DNA from 4 places in the Paenibacillus wuxiensis genome. Region 3 is predicted to be linked to each of the others. Evidence: riboswitches for the same ligand, from Rfam matches in the RefSeq annotation. Region 3 holds a riboswitch; each other region holds the start of a gene.
What was found. A riboswitch is a leader RNA that binds a small molecule or an ion and turns the genes downstream of it on or off. The one in region 3 is predicted to bind cyclic di-AMP.

Region 1: linked by a shared signal. The riboswitch ahead of ABN764_RS27610 (C40 family peptidase) and the one ahead of ABN764_RS22965 (TrkH family potassium uptake protein) in region 3 are both predicted to bind cyclic di-AMP.
Region 2: linked by a shared signal. The riboswitch ahead of ABN764_RS02880 (3D domain-containing protein) and the one ahead of ABN764_RS22965 (TrkH family potassium uptake protein) in region 3 are both predicted to bind cyclic di-AMP.
Region 4: linked by a shared signal. The riboswitch ahead of ABN764_RS28765 (resuscitation-promoting factor) and the one ahead of ABN764_RS22965 (TrkH family potassium uptake protein) in region 3 are both predicted to bind cyclic di-AMP.

What each region holds. Positions count from the first base shown of each region.
Region 1 covers NZ_JBEFZI010000017.1:39,922-44,113, forward strand. Annotated here, with positions in the region: gene ABN764_RS27600 (M1 family metallopeptidase) at 1-348, shown strand, start outside; gene ABN764_RS27605 (hypothetical protein) at 353-1,174, shown strand; cyclic di-AMP (ydaO/yuaA leader) riboswitch at 1,470-1,611, shown strand; gene ABN764_RS27610 (C40 family peptidase) at 1,615-2,094, shown strand; gene ABN764_RS27615 (serine protease) at 2,400-2,912, opposite strand; gene ABN764_RS27620 (response regulator transcription factor) at 3,087-3,692, opposite strand; gene ABN764_RS27625 (sensor histidine kinase) at 3,689-4,192, opposite strand, start outside.
Region 2 covers NZ_JBEFZI010000001.1:631,851-636,042, forward strand. Annotated here, with positions in the region: gene ABN764_RS02870 (amino acid ABC transporter permease) at 1-584, shown strand, start outside; gene ABN764_RS02875 (amino acid ABC transporter ATP-binding protein) at 577-1,299, shown strand; cyclic di-AMP (ydaO/yuaA leader) riboswitch at 1,560-1,728, shown strand; gene ABN764_RS02880 (3D domain-containing protein) at 1,738-2,448, shown strand; gene ABN764_RS02885 (polysaccharide deacetylase family protein) at 2,534-3,706, opposite strand; gene ABN764_RS02890 (dihydroorotate dehydrogenase electron transfer subunit) at 4,100-4,192, shown strand, end outside.
Region 3 covers NZ_JBEFZI010000010.1:139,154-143,345, reverse strand. Annotated here, with positions in the region: gene ABN764_RS22970 (potassium channel family protein) at 81-764, opposite strand; gene ABN764_RS22965 (TrkH family potassium uptake protein) at 804-2,162, opposite strand; cyclic di-AMP (ydaO/yuaA leader) riboswitch at 2,222-2,380, opposite strand; gene ABN764_RS22960 (CPBP family intramembrane glutamic endopeptidase) at 2,629-4,192, shown strand, end outside.
Region 4 covers NZ_JBEFZI010000020.1:10,911-15,102, reverse strand. Annotated here, with positions in the region: gene rsmA (16S rRNA (adenine(1518)-N(6)/adenine(1519)-N(6))-dimethyltransferase RsmA) at 1-793, opposite strand, end outside; gene rnmV (ribonuclease M5) at 799-1,365, opposite strand; gene ABN764_RS28765 (resuscitation-promoting factor) at 1,532-2,659, opposite strand; cyclic di-AMP (ydaO/yuaA leader) riboswitch at 2,977-3,180, opposite strand; gene ABN764_RS28760 (TatD family hydrolase) at 3,374-4,141, opposite strand; gene ABN764_RS28755 (HD domain-containing protein) at 4,177-4,192, opposite strand, start outside.

The DNA of each region.
Region 1 (4,192 bases), on a different contig from region 3:
AACATTGATTCACGTACGATTGAATCGAATGGGTCTACCCAATATGAAGCGACTGTCTATATCCGCAAGCTCGGTGCCAATTATCCATCCATTCCGATCGTATTTGGATTCTCGGATGGCACGACGACTCGCAAGGGATGGAATGGAGAGGGAGACCGCATCCAATATACCGTCACCCATAAAGCGCCGCTCAGCTGGGTCATGGTTGATCCTCTATATTCGATTGTCGTTGAGAACAAGCACATCAATAATTATATGCGTGCTCATGTCGATGAACCTGTCCGTACACGAGTTAATTTATCCGTCATCAAGGTAATCGAAGCTGTTACGAACATTTTGGGGTGGTGATAGTGTGAAGGCTTATGTGCGTTCAGGCTGGAATTGGTGCAAAGAGCACATCTATATATGGGTCATTCTATTCTTGTACCAACTGTTATGGGGGTTCTTCCTCTATCGCTTCGTCGATGGAGTGGTAACACCTATCCTGCGCCGTTACCCAGATCCAGCACCTACCGAGATGAGCAGGCAGCTCTTTCTGACCGAAAGCCAGTTCTATCTAATGAAGACGAATGACTACTTCCCTTACTTATGGGCTATCCTCGGATTCGTTGCCGTCCATATGCTGCTTACCCCCTTCATTCACGCGGGTGTATTCCATGCTATGTCACGGCCCAAGCAGCAGGGGCTTGCCTTTTTCCAAGGTATCAAGCTCGCTTGGAAGCCAATGCTTGTCCTCTATCTACTCGAGACACTGCTCATTATCGCACCCGCTATATGGTTCGTTCCTTATGCGGCCCATGCCCTGTCCACATCGGCTTCTCTGTCTTCCTTACTCGTGGCAGTGGCACCGTTTGTAATCGCTTGGTTCATTGGCGGCTGGCTTGTTCATCAATTGTTCTTATTCCTTAACTTCGGCGCTGCCTCAGAAACACCGTTAATTCGATCTGTGACAGCCGGAACTCGTCGCTTGCTTCCCATTCTAGGATTGTCACTTCTCTTTATTGGTATCACGATTGGCGTAGGCATATTGTCCACAACGGCGGCGGCCGTGTTCACCGGAATTACCGCACTCATTATTCAACAGGCATTGCCTGCCATTATGACTATACTCAAAATGTGGGGATTGTCTGCACGCCACGCTGTCTGGCAGGAAGCAGAGCAACAGATGAAATAATGGGGGTTCTGATTGAGCGCAATTTAGTTACAGAGTTATAAAGTTACAAAGTTACAAAGTTACAAAGGGTTACGATGATATTGAAGTAGCGTAACCTAACAAAATGAATTAAAAAACTTGTCTATCAGCGAAAAAAACGCTGATCTGACAAGTTTTTTTCGTGTCAAGGACAAAAAATATTTGTCAAAGGAATTTCCGTCTGTTACAATAAGTCTAGATTTATTACAACTTTGTCATGAAAGCGGCACTAACTCTTGCAAAATTGTTACTATCGCACGCAGCAATACATATTCCAAAAACCAGAATGCCGAGTTTCCGGGCGGACCGGAAAGCGGGGGAACCAGTTTTTACGGGTGAATTGATCTTGTAACACAGGGATCATAGGGGTCCTTCAACCGAACCCTCCAGCTAACCTCGCAGGCACGGAAGGAGCCTTCCCTTTGAAGAAGAAGCTAGTTACAGCGGTGCTCGGACTGAGCGTTCTGTTTACTTCGTTCAGTGCAGGCAGCACATTCGCAGCATCCAAAATGGACAACACGATTGACGGTTTGCTTGGCATTTCGTACAAGTATGGTGGTACAACAACGAAAGGCTTTGACTGCTCCGGATTTACGAAGTACGTGTTCGACAAGTTCGAAATTGATCTTCCTCGCACATCTTCGTCGCAATTTGACGCTGGTGAGAAAGTTAGCAAAGACGAGCTTCGTCCAGGAGACCTGGTCTTCTTTGACACAAGCGGCGGCAACGGTGTATCGCATGTCGGCATTTACGTAGGCGACAACAAATTCGCACACGCTTCGACAAGCAAGGGTACGCGCATCGACAGCCTTAGCATGGACTACTACGAGAAGCGCTATGTAGGTGCACGTCGTGTAATGAGCGAGAATGACTTCTCGTCTATCGCTACTGAAAATCAATAATATCAATAGTTTGATTGTTTACTGCACTCTTATAATGATATGAACGACTACATAACCCGATGAGAAGCGCTACGCGCCTTTTCGTCGGGTTGTTTCATGTTACCCTCATTATCCGCGCAAATCCAACTTCTTTATCCTATGCATCTCTGCATGTCAACGATTCGTGCTTTTATCTATCTTTACGAAATATTTCTTTTTCGGTTTCAACCATTCTCATCGCCATTAACGACACAAGGACATGCGCTTGTGCGCATGTCCCGATATCTTGTCTGGATATTCACTATTTTCGCATAGACGCTTCTGATTTACTTAACTGACCCATTCAATTCTTGGAATTTCGCCTTAATCTCTTCTGGTGTGAGCCCATCCGCCTCTGCTCGATGCTTTTCTTCCTCGTGCTGAAGCTGAGTCTGACGATCCTCGACATGCTTCCCATTAATGTGATGTTTCTCGTGGAACAGTCGTCCTTTTATGCCTAATTTCTCGCGTAATTCCTGGTGAATTTGCTTGTTGCTCTTGCCTTCTGTCGAAATTCCGTGTTTCTTAGCTAGCAATTGAAGCTTCTTCTCGCGCAGCTGCTTCATTTCTGCACGAAGCTCCTTCATTTGTGCCTGTACTTGTTCTAATTGTTTATCCGTCTCCATGCTCTGCTGATTCGGCTGTACAGCCTGAGATGAAGTGACCACTCGTACAGCAGCTTGCTCTCTGCTCTTATCTGCCGCAGCATCTAGCGCAGTTCTGCTTTGCGCTGCTGCAGGTGAAGCCATCAAGAGAAGCATTAGGCACGTCCACGCTGCTACGGTTGAATTGCGTTTCATAGGTTCCACCTCCTTATGTAAGGGATGGCTATAGTATGTTCGTAATTCCTGAAATGAAACTGAAAATAAGCTAAATATTCACTTAGTGAAGCACTTACCCATTTATATTCTGGATGCTAATTGAGCCGACAATTCTCCATCAAGTATCTTCTGCATATATTCCAGCAGCAGTTCTTAATCCAGCCAGCCCTTCTCCCTGGCAGTTCGAATCGCCTCAATTCGCGTACCCGCTCCTACTTTGCTAATCGCATCCGACATATAGTTGCGCACCGTTCCATAGGATAAGAACAATTTGGCGCTAATATCCTGCATGGACAGTCCATTCTCAGCAAGCAACAGCACTTCCTTCTCCCTCGGGGACAACGGACAAGGGTCTTCCCACGCAGCCAACGTTAATTCGGGACTCATCACCCGCTTGCCTGCATATACCTGGCGAATGGCATCTGACAACTCGTCGCTTGGACTGTCCTTGAGTAAATAACCGCCTACACTGGATGCCATTGCACGCTGGAGATAGCCTGAGCGAGCAAAGGTCGTCAGCATAATAATCCGACAGTCCAGCCCCTTCTTCTTGACTGCATCCGCGACATCCAGCCCCGTCATAAGTGGCATCTCGATATCCAGTACCGCGATATCCGGCTGAAGTACCTCTATAAGCGACAGCGCTACACTGCCATTCTCGGCCTGACCAATCACTTCGATATCATCCTCAAGAGACAACAAGGTGGCGAGTGCACTTCGCAGCATCTGTTGGTCCTCTCCCAATATAACTCGAATCATGATGAACCTTTCCCCTTCCCATCGCGGATTACACGCGGAATGACTAACGATAATGCCGTTCCCTTGTGGGCACCAGACTCTATAGCAAGCGTCCCGTCCACAAGCTGAAGCCGCTGTTTCAGTCCGGCCATGCCTGTCCCACTTGATTGCTTAAGCTGGTGCTCATCAATTCCGATGCCATCATCTGCAATCTCCAATCGAACCCTTGCCTCTCCCACCTCAACCCGAACCGAGCAATGCTTCGCCCGGCTGTGCCTGACGACATTCGTTAAGGTCTCCCGGAAGCACATGGCGAGAATCGTCTCCTGCAATGCTGATAATGGCAATCGGCCCACAATGCTTGGGGCTGCTGCTGAAGGGCTAATTCCCTCGCTGCGTTCCTGAAATTCCAGCTCAATTCCTGCGGCAGCGCATAGCTGCCTTCCATGCTCATATTCCTCTGCAAGCTTGACGATCTTCATTTCAGTTACGAGTTGGCGCATCTGCTTCAACGCCGCACG
Region 2 (4,192 bases), on a different contig from region 3:
TATCCGCGATATCCGTTCTATTCGGATTACTATTGGGAGTGGCCATTGTCTTGATGCGGATGTCTAAAATAAAGCCGCTTAAATGGTTTGCTGTCACCTATATCGAGGTGTTCCGTGGAACACCGCTGCTTGTACAATTATTCATTATTCATTATGGACTTGCAGAGTATGGCGTAGAATTTAGTGCACTAACATCTGGAGCGATTGCTCTATCCTTAAATAGTGGTGCGTATTTGGCTGAAATCTTCCGTGCCGGCATACAATCGATCGACCACGGTCAATTGGAAGCAGCTCGTTCTCTCGGAATGTCAAAATCAATGGGGATGCGCTTGATCGTACTTCCACAAGCGTTCCGCAATGTTATTCCGGCGATAGGCAACGAATTTATTACGATTATTAAGGAGACTTCAATTGTCAGCACCATCGGGATTGCAGACTTGATGTTTGAGACGAATATCGTTCGTGCCAAAATTTATTCAGCGATGGGACCACTGATTGGAGCAGCGTGTATCTATCTCATTCTAACCTTCACTTTATCGAAAGTGGTGGCACGTTTGGAAAGGAAGTTGAGCGAGCATGATTAAAATTCAAAATTTGCATAAATCGTATGATAGATTGGAGATTTTAAAAGGGGTAAATGTCTCTATTGATCGTGGTGAAGTGGTTGTAGTCATAGGCCCTAGCGGATCCGGAAAGAGTACTCTCCTTCGTTGCATTAATTTGCTGGAAACTCCGACACAAGGGGATATCCGTTTCGAGGATCAGTGCATCACTGACAAGTCGCACAACATTAACAAAACACGTGAAAAAATGGGGATGGTATTCCAATCGTTCAACCTATTTCCCCATATGACCGTGCTGCAAAATATTACCCTTGCTCCAATAAAGGTGAAACATGTGCCAGAGGCTGAAGCAAATAAACTAGCAATGGAGCTGCTTGGCAAGGTTGGATTGGCGGATAAGGCCAAGGCATTCCCTAGACAATTGTCCGGTGGACAGAAGCAGCGTATCGCGATTGCGCGAGCACTTGCTATGCAGCCGCATGTGATGCTGTTCGATGAGCCGACATCAGCGCTTGATCCAGAGATGGTCGGCGAAGTGCTTGAGGTCATGAAATCACTCGCCGGAGAAGGAATGACGATGGTAATCGTAACTCATGAGATGAACTTCGCACGTGAAGTGGGCGATCGTATTTTGTTTATGGATGGCGGCAATATTGTGGAGGAAGGTTCTCCAGACCAATTATTTAACCATCCTAAGCATGCTAGAACGCAGGATTTTCTAAGTAGAGTATTGTAAAGAGGTATTGTAAATATATAGGTATTCGAATAGGCATCCTTAGGGGGTGCCTATTGTTGTTTTGCTGTATTATGTAAGCGTTTTCGTTTACAAATCTGAAATATGTGCTATGATAGAAACAGAAAGATTACAAAAATGTCATCTCTGATTACAAATTTGTTATGAAATAAAAAAAGTTTGAAGCTTCAATCCATTGGGGGGCGCGGGTTCCAGAGACTTACCATCATATTCCTGCGCACAGGTTACAAAATTGTGATATGATGCAATCCGAGCCGAAACGACACACCCGTACGGGGGACTATTGACCGGTGTTCGATATTACGAGAACACCTTGGGGTGAATCGCTTATTCCGCAACTTGGAATGGCGTAGGGGAACTCCTTGACCCGAATCCGACAACTAACCCCGCAGGCTAATGCACAGGAGGAAAACAAAACATATGCGTAAAAGAATTACACTAACGATTACAGCAGCATTACTTGGACTTGCGTCCATTCTTCAAATTTTGCCGGCACAGGCTGAGCCCTATACGGTAAAAGAAGGAGAAACGTTCTATTCAATTGCTAAGAATTACAACATGAGTGTTGAATCCGTATTGTCGGCAAACCCGACAATTAATCCGAAAAATTTGTATGGTGGACTCTCCATCGAACTTCCAAGCCCTGTTGTTCAAAAGTCGGTATTGGAAGGGATGCCAGTCAATAATGCTTTGGGTGTAGCAAAAAATGACGAACAGGCAGTCAAAACGGCTTCGAATAATCAGAAAGCAGCAGTACAACAAGCTGCTCCTAAAAATGTAGTTCAATTGTCCTCTGGACGTACAGCGACATACAAGAAAACGATAAGCATGCGTGCTACAGCCTATACCGCTCATCCGAGTGAAAACGGCAAATGGGGCGCAGTAGATGCTTTGGGTAATGCATTGAAACTAGGTACAGTTGCGGTCGATCCAAAAGTGATTCCGCTTGGTACGAAATTGTATATTACGGGATATGATTTCAAACACTTGCCGACAGGCGGTATGGTTGCTGTAGCTACGGATACAGGCGGTGCAATCAAGGGGAAAAAGGTTGACATATTTGTACCGGTAAGCAAGAAGACAGGCAACACATTCGGCGTGCAAGACGTTAAAGTATACGTGTTGAAATAATATCTACTATTATATATAGATGTAGATGAATACTTACAATAGCAATTGAACAACAAGCCTCGCCATTATGGCGGGGCTTGTTTACTTATTCCTTCTTTTCCTTCTGATCTTGGAGCAGATCAGGCAGGGTGACGAACTCATATTTCCGCTCCCTTAACTGCTGAATAATCGATGGGAGTGCTTTCACGGTTCCATGCAGATATCCATTTTGTGTGCTTCCGCTGGCATGCTGCAATACGATGGAACCTGGGCGTACCCCACGCATCACATTTTGCAAAATACGTGAAGCGGTTAATCCACGCCAATCGTTTGTATCTACATCCCAATTGACGACCATGTATCCATTATCTCCTGCCCAGCGCAATTGCTCTTCGTTGATTTCTCCATATGGCGGACGGAAGTATCGAGGCTTATATCCGGTAGACTGCTCGATAATGCGTTCAGTATCCTTCACCTGGTGTTCAAAAGCTGGAAGCGTCAGCTTTGTCAGCAACGGATGATTGTACGAATGATTACCGATCACATGCCCCTCGCGCACCATCCGCTCGACGAGTCCTGGATAAGCCTTGGCACGAGAGCCAACAAGAAAGAAAGTGGCTCGGATATTGTGCTCCTTCAATATATCCAATACAAGCGGCGTAATGCGGTTATCCGGTGCGTCATCGAAGGTGAGCGCAACTTGTCGTTCTCCATGACGCTGCTTCGCATTCAATTTAAAGATATGTGGGTACTTCAACCGCAGTTCCGCAATCGTGAGATGCTGTTTCTTCATCTTATGCATACTGGAGCGGGATGATTGTGAAGCTTGCGCCGCAGATTGCGACGGGGTTGATTTCTGCCACTTGTGCTGGCGTTCATTCAAAGAGGAAGAACGCTGTTTCTGCTGGCCAGATTCTGACTCTGCCTGCTGCGACTCCAGTCTCTTCTGACTTTTCTGATTATCACGCTCTTTATGCTCAGCTGATATGGTGAATTTAGGCATCTCAAGATGATCCGATGAAGCTGCATTCTCTTGCTTCTCCTTAGCATGTGGGGAATGCATGTTCACAGAGTCTGCCTTGAAGATACGTGGTACTGGATGAGTGCGATCTTGTCTCCACAGACTGTCTGCTGATGAATGGATCGATTCCGACTGATTTGGCTTGCTTGGTGGAAGATTGGGTATGGGAGGCGTTGCTTCCTGCGAACGATGGAAGCAGCCAGTAATACAGAGCAAACAAAGGGATAGTACAGATAAGCAGATTCGACAATGTTGCATAGCGCCATTCCCCCATTCCATAAACAGTTCAATGTTCTTGTTATGTCCTTGGGGTGGTAGAAATATGCCCTTCCACTTACCTAGTACGGTAGGGAAATAATCTCATCGACTATAATTGTTAGGATGTTCACTTGTAACTTCTTGCTAATATTCTGAAAATTTGCGAAACCATTGTCACAATTCATACGCTAATGTGACATGGGTCACAGTGGGATGTCAACCAGAACATGCATAGTAGAAGTGTAAAGGTGAGAAAAGCTTATGCATAGGCCATATAGGCAGCAATCCATAAGGTTGTGAATGTGGGCTTTTCTTACGAGCAGGAATCTGCACATCTCAATAAACGTGAGAAGGATGCAGACTGTCCTTACTCGTGAAAAAAGGAGCATACTTGTGTATACGATTCTTTCCAACGAACGCATCTCTGAAGGCATTTACCTCATGACGGTGGAGGGTCAATTTCAAGCAAGCATGGGTCAATTCTTT
Region 3 (4,192 bases):
TAAGCAATAAGCCTGCAGCTCGCTTCTCTATACAAGCGACAACTGCAGGCTTATTTATGACCTTCCACGCAAGGGATTCTTTACGATTTTCTATCGTTCCCCTTCAACATAAATGCTTCTTCAAAATCTTCGATTTGCGTATTCGTACCAATCATAACCATAATATCTTTCTCATCAAGCACATCTTCGGCTGATGGTGCAATAATCATACCTTTCGGCTTATTCAGGGCCACGATGCTGCACCCGAACTTAGCTCTTGGATTCACATCCTTGAGCGCCATGCCTTGCATGCAGCCAGGCACGCTCAGCTCTGCAATGGTATATTCCTTGGACAATTCAATGTAATCCAGCAAGTTCGGTGATACAAGTTGATGAGCTACGCGAATGCCCATATCCCGCTCCGGGTAAATAACCCTGTCCACACCGATCCGCTCCAGAACACGTCCATGCAATTCGGAAAGTGCTTTGGCGACAACCTTCTTCACGCCAAGTTCCTTCATCTGAATACTGACCAGAATGCTCGTCTGAATATCGTCACCAATGGCTACGATCGCGCAATCGAAGTTACGTATGCCGAGTGAGCGCAGCACCTCTTCATCTGATGCGTCCGCTACAACTGCATGGGTTACGAAGCCCATAACATCCCCAATTACTTCCTCATCTTTATCAATGCCTAGCACCTGATGTCCGAGCTTGACCAGCTCCTTCGCGAGACTCGAACCGAAACGGCCCATCCCGATCACTGCAAACTGCTGCAACTCCATATCCCTGTATACTCCTTCGTCCGTTACAATCTAACTTGCTTATCCTATCGTTATTTTCCCTTCTGGGTGTCGGTATAATTCCCGCTCATTTTTCGGGCCTAACGCATAAGCCAACGTTAATGGCCCAAGACGGCCTGCAAACATCGTCAGGCTCAGCAGCACTTTTCCGATATCTGATAAATCCGCCGTCAATCCCATTGATAGCCCTACCGTTCCGAAGGCCGATGTTGTATCGAATAATATCATCAGGAAGCTATGATCTTCTGTTGTCGACAATATCATCGATACGATAATGACCAAGAACAATGACAGCAACGTTAGCGTAACTGCTTTGAAGATACGATCCTTGGCGAGTCGATACCGGTAAATGACGATATCTTCTTTCCCGCGAATCATAGCAAATACAGCTCCAATGAGAATGGCGAACGTCGTCGTCTTAATACCACCACCAGTGGATCCTGGTGATGCCCCGATGAACATCAAAAGAACCATAAAAAATTGCGAGGCTTGGCGCATGGCTCCGATGTCAATCGTATTCGCTCCAGCGGTACGCGGGCTGACAGATTGGAACAGGGATGCCCAGAACTTCTCCCAACCATTCAAACTGCCTAACGTGCGTGTATTGGTAAATTCAAATATAAATATAACGACCGTTCCGATTACAATGAGCAATCCCGTCATCGTTAACACGATCTTCGTATGCAGAGACAACTTGCGAGTACGCTTATATTCCACCAAATCGGACAAGACGATAAATCCAATCCCGCCAAGGATAATAAGCAGCATCGATACCAGGTTAATAATAGGGTCTCCGACATAGCTGGTTAAGCTCGAAAACGGCCCACTGACAGAGCCGAATAAATCAAAGCCTGCGTTATTGAAAAAAGAAACAGCATGGAAGATACCGAAATAAATGGCCTTGCCTAGCGGAAGATCAAATGCCCATCGCACGGAGAACAGTACAGCTGCCGTCCCCTCGATACATACCGCGAACAAGATCACTTTACGGATAAGGCGCACGATGCCTTCCATGCTGCCCTGATTAAGCGCTTCTTGCAATATAAGCCTTTCCTTCAGCGATATCTTCTTCTTCAGTGCTAATGCAAACAGCGTTGCCATTGTCATGAATCCAAGCCCACCAATTTGAATAAGCAGCATGATGACCACCTGCCCGAATACGGTAAAATGAGTGCCCGTATCCACCACAATGAGCCCCGTCACACAAGTTGCTGACGTTGACGTGAACAAAGCATCGAGGAATGGCAGCGGAATCCCATCCGCATTTGATATCGGAAGCATGAGTAGAAATGCGCCCAATAATACAATTGCTGCAAACCCTACAACCAGAATTCGCGGTGGTGTCAGATTAAATCGAATGGCCTTTTTTGTTCCCTCCACGGGAGTCACCTCTTTTTTTCCCCACGAAAAAAAGCACTGGAAATCCAATGCTATCGCTGGTATCCTGACGTACATGCCTACGAGGTTAGCTGTCGGATTCGGGCACGTTCAGGCTGCCCTAATCGCAAGTGGATTCTATGCATCCACAACTGCGATATTCACCCCATTTATCGGGTCCCCCGCTTTCGTTCATTCACGAAACTCGGCTTGTATGCAATTCATAACGAGATTATATACGTTTCCCCTGCAGCATACAAAGTCAAGGAATGAACAAATTAACCAGAATAAGACGAAAAACTTGAAGAAATAGCGCTTACAATCCCCCATTTTCTTCAATTGTATTCAAAACACTCATTTTCGCTAGGTGTTTCTTCATTTTCTCTGCTGGACTTTACAAAGTTGAAGTGGATAAAATGAACAAATAAGCAACCATACGCTAAATGTGTGATGGAATGGAGGTTCCAACATGTCCTATGTATCCAAGCCGCTTCTTCTTTCTTCTGTGGCCGGATTTCTATTATTCCTCATTGTTCAGGTATTCATTCCCTTTCAGCAGACAGAAGCCATGATGGAATCAGCAGCCAGCCAATCCATCTTAACCAAAGAGAAAGCAGCGCAAAAGGCACTCACATTTGTACAGGACTTAAAACAGTTCCATATTTCAATTACACCTGAAGAAGATACTGCTCCAACCGTCATTTATCGCAGTCAATCAACGGTTTCCGGCTACATGAGCAAGGAGAAGCTGACCGCTTCATTTCAGAAATGGGAACCATCCAGTCCCTATGATACTTTTCAGGTATTATTGAATATGAATCGGGCTGGAAAATCCGGTGTCATGCGCATTGACGTTCACATGACAAGCGGTCGTATTATTGGATTCGAATGGGAGGAAAAGCCTCCTATCACCTCCGACATTAGCGGGGTTACGGGAAATCATGTGGATATGGCGTCAGCAGAAGATGCGGAGACTGCCTTGGGTCCAGTGAACCGCAAGAAGCTTGCTGATACACTCTTGAAGCACATGGGATGGAATCCTACCCAATTAAAACTAATCGCATCATCGGCGGAGCTAGACACGGTAGAGTATAACGTGCCTGAAGCACGGCTTGGTGAAGCCGCATTGAACGTGAAGGCCGTCTTCTCCCAAGATCGCATTGTCATGCTGAAGCCCTACTGGGTTATCCCGAACAGCTATCTAGCTGAAGAACTGCATCAAACGAAGACTGCATCGTCCATTTACAATATCGGCTATATGTGGATGACGATCCTACTAAGTGCATGTTCACTGATCGCTTGCATCGTCTACCGTCATGGCCTGAAGTTCGGATCGAAGACATTGTTCGCCCTTACTGCCGTCTCATGCGGAATTTCTCTGCTGCATCTATGGAACGTGCTTCCGGGTCTCTTCGCTCTGGAACTCCGTACCCCTGTGGACTCGGTGAATATGGGGCTGTCCTTTGCCATTCAAGGCGCAATTACAGTAATTCAAGGCGTTATCCTCTACTTCTCTCTCCATGCGGGAAAGCGAGCATGGGAGTTGTCTGCGTACAGAGATGTTCTGCCTACCTGGAGTGATCGCGCATTTGGCGGCAAGCTCATACAAGCATTATGGATCGGAATCGCGTACACAGGCGTATTGCTCGGCATGCAAACGGTTATATTTTTCATTTTGGAATCAGGGTTTCATGCGTGGTCATCGACCGATGCCTCACAATCTCCGCTCAACCTGCGAATTGCACCACTGTTCCCTCTTCTAGCTTGGGTTGCAGCTATTTCGGAGGAAGGGATATACCGCTTGTTCGGGGTTGGACTGCTGAACCGATTGTTCCGCAACCCATGGTTAGCCGGGATTATCCCTACCCTTGTATGGGCGTTCGGACATGTCACCTATCCGATCTATCCGTATTACTCTCGTCCGGTAGAGCTCCTGTTTATCGGCATGTTCTTCCTGTTCATTATGCTGAAGCATGGCTGGTGGACGGCCATGTTCGCTCACCTTATGCTCGACAACTTCTTAATGTCCCTGT
Region 4 (4,192 bases), on a different contig from region 3:
AAGCAAGCGCTTCTGTCAGCCTGTCTGTACCACACTTGCTGGCATAGCGAGCCTTCAGGTTATTCCAAATCGTCTTGCGACGCTGAGCGAACGAAGCCTGTACAACATCGAATAACAGCGGCTCATCCTTCACCTGCACAGGTGGAGTCTGTCTCACACGTAGACGGATTACTGCAGACTCTACATTTGGCTGCGGGATGAACACCGTATGCGGCACGGTGCATACAAGCTCCGGCTCTGCAAAATATTGAACAGCCACACTTAAGCTGCCGTAATCCTTGCCTCCTGGCTTCGCTGCCATTCGCTCTGCAACTTCCTTCTGAATCATGACGACGATGTTCTTGAGCGGCAGACGCTCCTCCAGAAGCTTCATCATAATCGGGGTCGTCACATAATACGGCAAGTTAGCCACAACACTTACCCGATCGACATCCTGGAACTGTTCGCGGAACAATTCATGCAAATCCACCTTCAATACATCCCCATGTACAACATGGACATGTTCATAAGGCTCCAGCACTTCCCCTAATATCGGAAGCAAGCGCTGATCGATCTCGACTGCTGTTACACGACGAGCGCGCTTAGCGAGCTGCTCCGTAAGCGCACCAATCCCAGGCCCAATCTCCAGGGCACCTGTCACATCATCCAGCTCTGCAGCATCCACAATACGGCGCAAAATGTTCATATCAATTAGGAAGTTCTGTCCTAAGCTTTTCTTAAATGAAAACCCATGCTTGCGTATAATGTCTTTCGTGCGGTTCGGTGTTGCAATATCTATTCTCGTCTGCGTCATTCCATCTATTCTCCTTCTGCACATTGTTCCTGCTCGAATTGGTTCAGCTTCCGCAAGGCGTTCTCAAATTCCTCTCGTCCGATCTGAAACACACCGCAGCGCTTGAGCATCTGCTTCGCGTTGCAGTATCCAATGCCCAATATTTCACCTAACTGCCGTCTGCGTTCTGCAGAGCCTGCATGCGTCGTTAATCCCGCTTCGACGAGATCCGTCCACGTCAGCTCTGACGTCATGCTTGGCATCTCCGAGCGAACCTGCTCTAAGGCACGGCGAATCGCTTCTGGCTTTGCATTCTCCACACCAAGATCCCCTTTGGCTATCGCCTCATGTCTAGGCAGGAAAGCGTGCTTGCACCCAGGTACACGTTCTGCTATCGTCTTCCGAATTTTCTCTCCCGCATGATCTGGATCCGTGAAAATAATAACCCCTCGACGCTCTTGGGCCAATGCGATGCGTTTTATCGTTGTATCATTAATCGCCGATCCACCTGTCTCAATTGTATCCGCCTCAACGGCACGGTGAATGGCAACGGTATCATCTTTGCCTTCTACAACTATCACTTCACGTATCAATATGCTTGCTCCTCTCACCACAAGGCTGCTTCCTAATTCCGCATCCTTCTCATGCTCTCCATTCATAAATAAACAACAAAAGAAGAGGGTGTCCCCTCTTCTTAGCATGACATAAATCATTATTCATTACTATATCCTAATTACACATGGCTGCATACCTTGTGCGTTAGTTCGATTCCGGCTTGACTGGGCCAACCACGTATACGGTGTACCCCTTCTTGCGTCCGAATTTGCTGACCGCCTTCTTGCTGTCGAAGTATACATCGATAATTTTCCCCTTGACCGCGCCACCTGTATCTTCAGCACGTCTGAATCCAATCCCTTCGATATATACCCACCAGCCGAGCGGAATGACCTTCGGATCAACCGCGATAGTACGACCTTCTGATACTATTGCGCCAGATGCCGTCTTCGCACCAGCCGATCCCTCAGATTCCGTATACGCCGTCAGTTGAACGTTCTTCAGCACTTTTTTATAGTTAAAATCTTTGTCGCCACTGGAAACATTGTCAGAATCGTCTTCCTGCGCGTTCACTGACAGAACAGCAACTTCCGGTTCCTTCTTCGTTCCATAGGCTATCACTTGATTCACTTGTTTTGTATGAACGGATTTGTCGACCATCTGCGCATATACGAGCTTACCATCCTCGTACGTTTTCTGTACTTTCTGGACAACCAAGCCTTCTTTTCCATCTTGAACCGTCTTGGTCTTCCCCTTAAGGAGAGTAGCATCTGCCTGCTTCACCACTTGATAAGGAACCTTCACTTTACGCTCTTCCATCTTCTTGCTGACACGGACGATACGAATATCCATGTTCTTCGAAATAGAGGCACGCTTAGAAGGGAATACCTTATCTTCAGGGTTCACTTGGATTTGCAGCGAACTCAGTGCATCATGCACCGACTTCTTCGTCGTAAATTGTGTTTCTTTCTTCCCATCCGCTGTAATTTGGATAGGCAAAGCGCGTTCAATAATAACTCGATCTCCATCAGCAATTTCTGCATCAAGCGGCTTCGATACTACATCGTATGCCCCAAGCGCTATCGCATGCTCATCCAAAACATTGCGAAGCGTATCTAGGCGAGTTTCGACTGAACGCTCTTGTCCATCAACGAGCACAGCCACTGTCTTCTTCGTTACATTATACCAAGTCAAGACTGCTATTAATGTGATCACGATTGCTACAGCTGCAATAACGGTGATAACACGCACATTTTCATGCTTCCATCGCAATGCGAGTGACATGCTGGATGATCGGGGTTCATGGGTTTCGTTGTTCACGATCTGTCCCATTTCTCGGTCCTCCTTACATAGTCCCGCCGTCGAGTGCTCTGCATGATTCCATCTGACGCGACTATTTCAAGAATGTTTACGAGAGACTTCACTTGCCATAAACGAGCATGTAATCGTTCAAGACAATGCCGAAATCTCCGTACCAACGTTTCAGTATTGGCTGCTCCCACCTCCTATTTCTTACACCCTATGACGTCTTTATTCTCATTATTCAAAAAAAGAATGTTTGAGAGTAAACAAAAGAAGCCCTTCGTAAGAGGAGACTCTTTCGCGGCTTCCGTAATAGAAACCCAAACGTCAACAGTGCAGGACGCGAGGAACCCTCTCTCGGTACGCTGACGAGGTTAGCTGTCGGGTTCGGGCTTGAGAGTCGCCCTATCGGAACCAACCGGCTCATGGCTCGGTCGTCCCTAATTCACCCCAAGGAATTAATCCGTGTGATTGAACATGTACTCATGTCATGTCGTTCACACTCTGGTTCCCCCGCTCTCCACTTCATGGAGATTAAGCGATACTGAATTAGTTGGAACAATATTGAATTGTGTAATAACATCTGTGAGAAATCATATCGTGTTTGCAATCTTCTTGTAAAGACAGTAGCAATTCCGTTTTTCGCGAAAAATGGTTAAAAAAATGTAACTAAATCCGTTTTTCATAATGAAATCCACTTATTTTATGGCCAATGTCTTTTTTTCACTTGTTTTTGGCCCGTTTTCACGCGATGTCAAAACATGTCATTGCATTTTGAGTCGTCATTCTGCAAAATTCTTCAAATTCCATACCTTTCAGCTCTGCTGCAACCTCTGCAACAAGACGAACATATGCGGACTCATTGCGCTTGCCTCGGAACGGATGAGGAGTCAAATAGGGAGAATCCGTCTCCACAAGCAGTCGATCATTCGGAACCTTAACAAGTACTTCTTTCGGCTGTTTTGCATTTTTGAAAGTAACAGGTCCTCCAAATGAAAGGTAGAAGCCCATATCCAGGCACATCTTCGCTGTTTCCCAGCTACCTGAGAAGGAGTGCATGATGCCCCCTACTTCGTGAGCCTTCTCCTCGCGCAAGATGCGGATTACATCTTCGTGCGCTTCACGATTATGAATAATGATCGGCATCTTCAATTCTCGCGCCAACCCAATTTGCTCGCGGAATACACGGTGCTGAACATCCTTCGGAGACGTATCCCAGTGATAGTCCAGTCCGATCTCGCCAATCGCCACAACCTTTTCATGCTCCGTTAGCTTGGCGATCCAGTCTATATCCTCCGGCTTCATCGTTATCGCATCTACCGGATGCCAGCCCACGGCTGCATAGATAAAATCATATTTCTCTGCCAACGCCATCGTCGTCGGGATCGTCTCTCGATTGAACCCGATGTTAACCATACGGGTCACCCCTTGTTCAATGGCCCGTGCGATAACCTGATCGCGATCCTCGTCAAAATTGCTGCTGTCTAAATGCGTATGTGTATCAAATAACACGTTTATGCGCCCCTTTTTCTTTCTTGTAAATCGATCTAATGATTGCGGCGT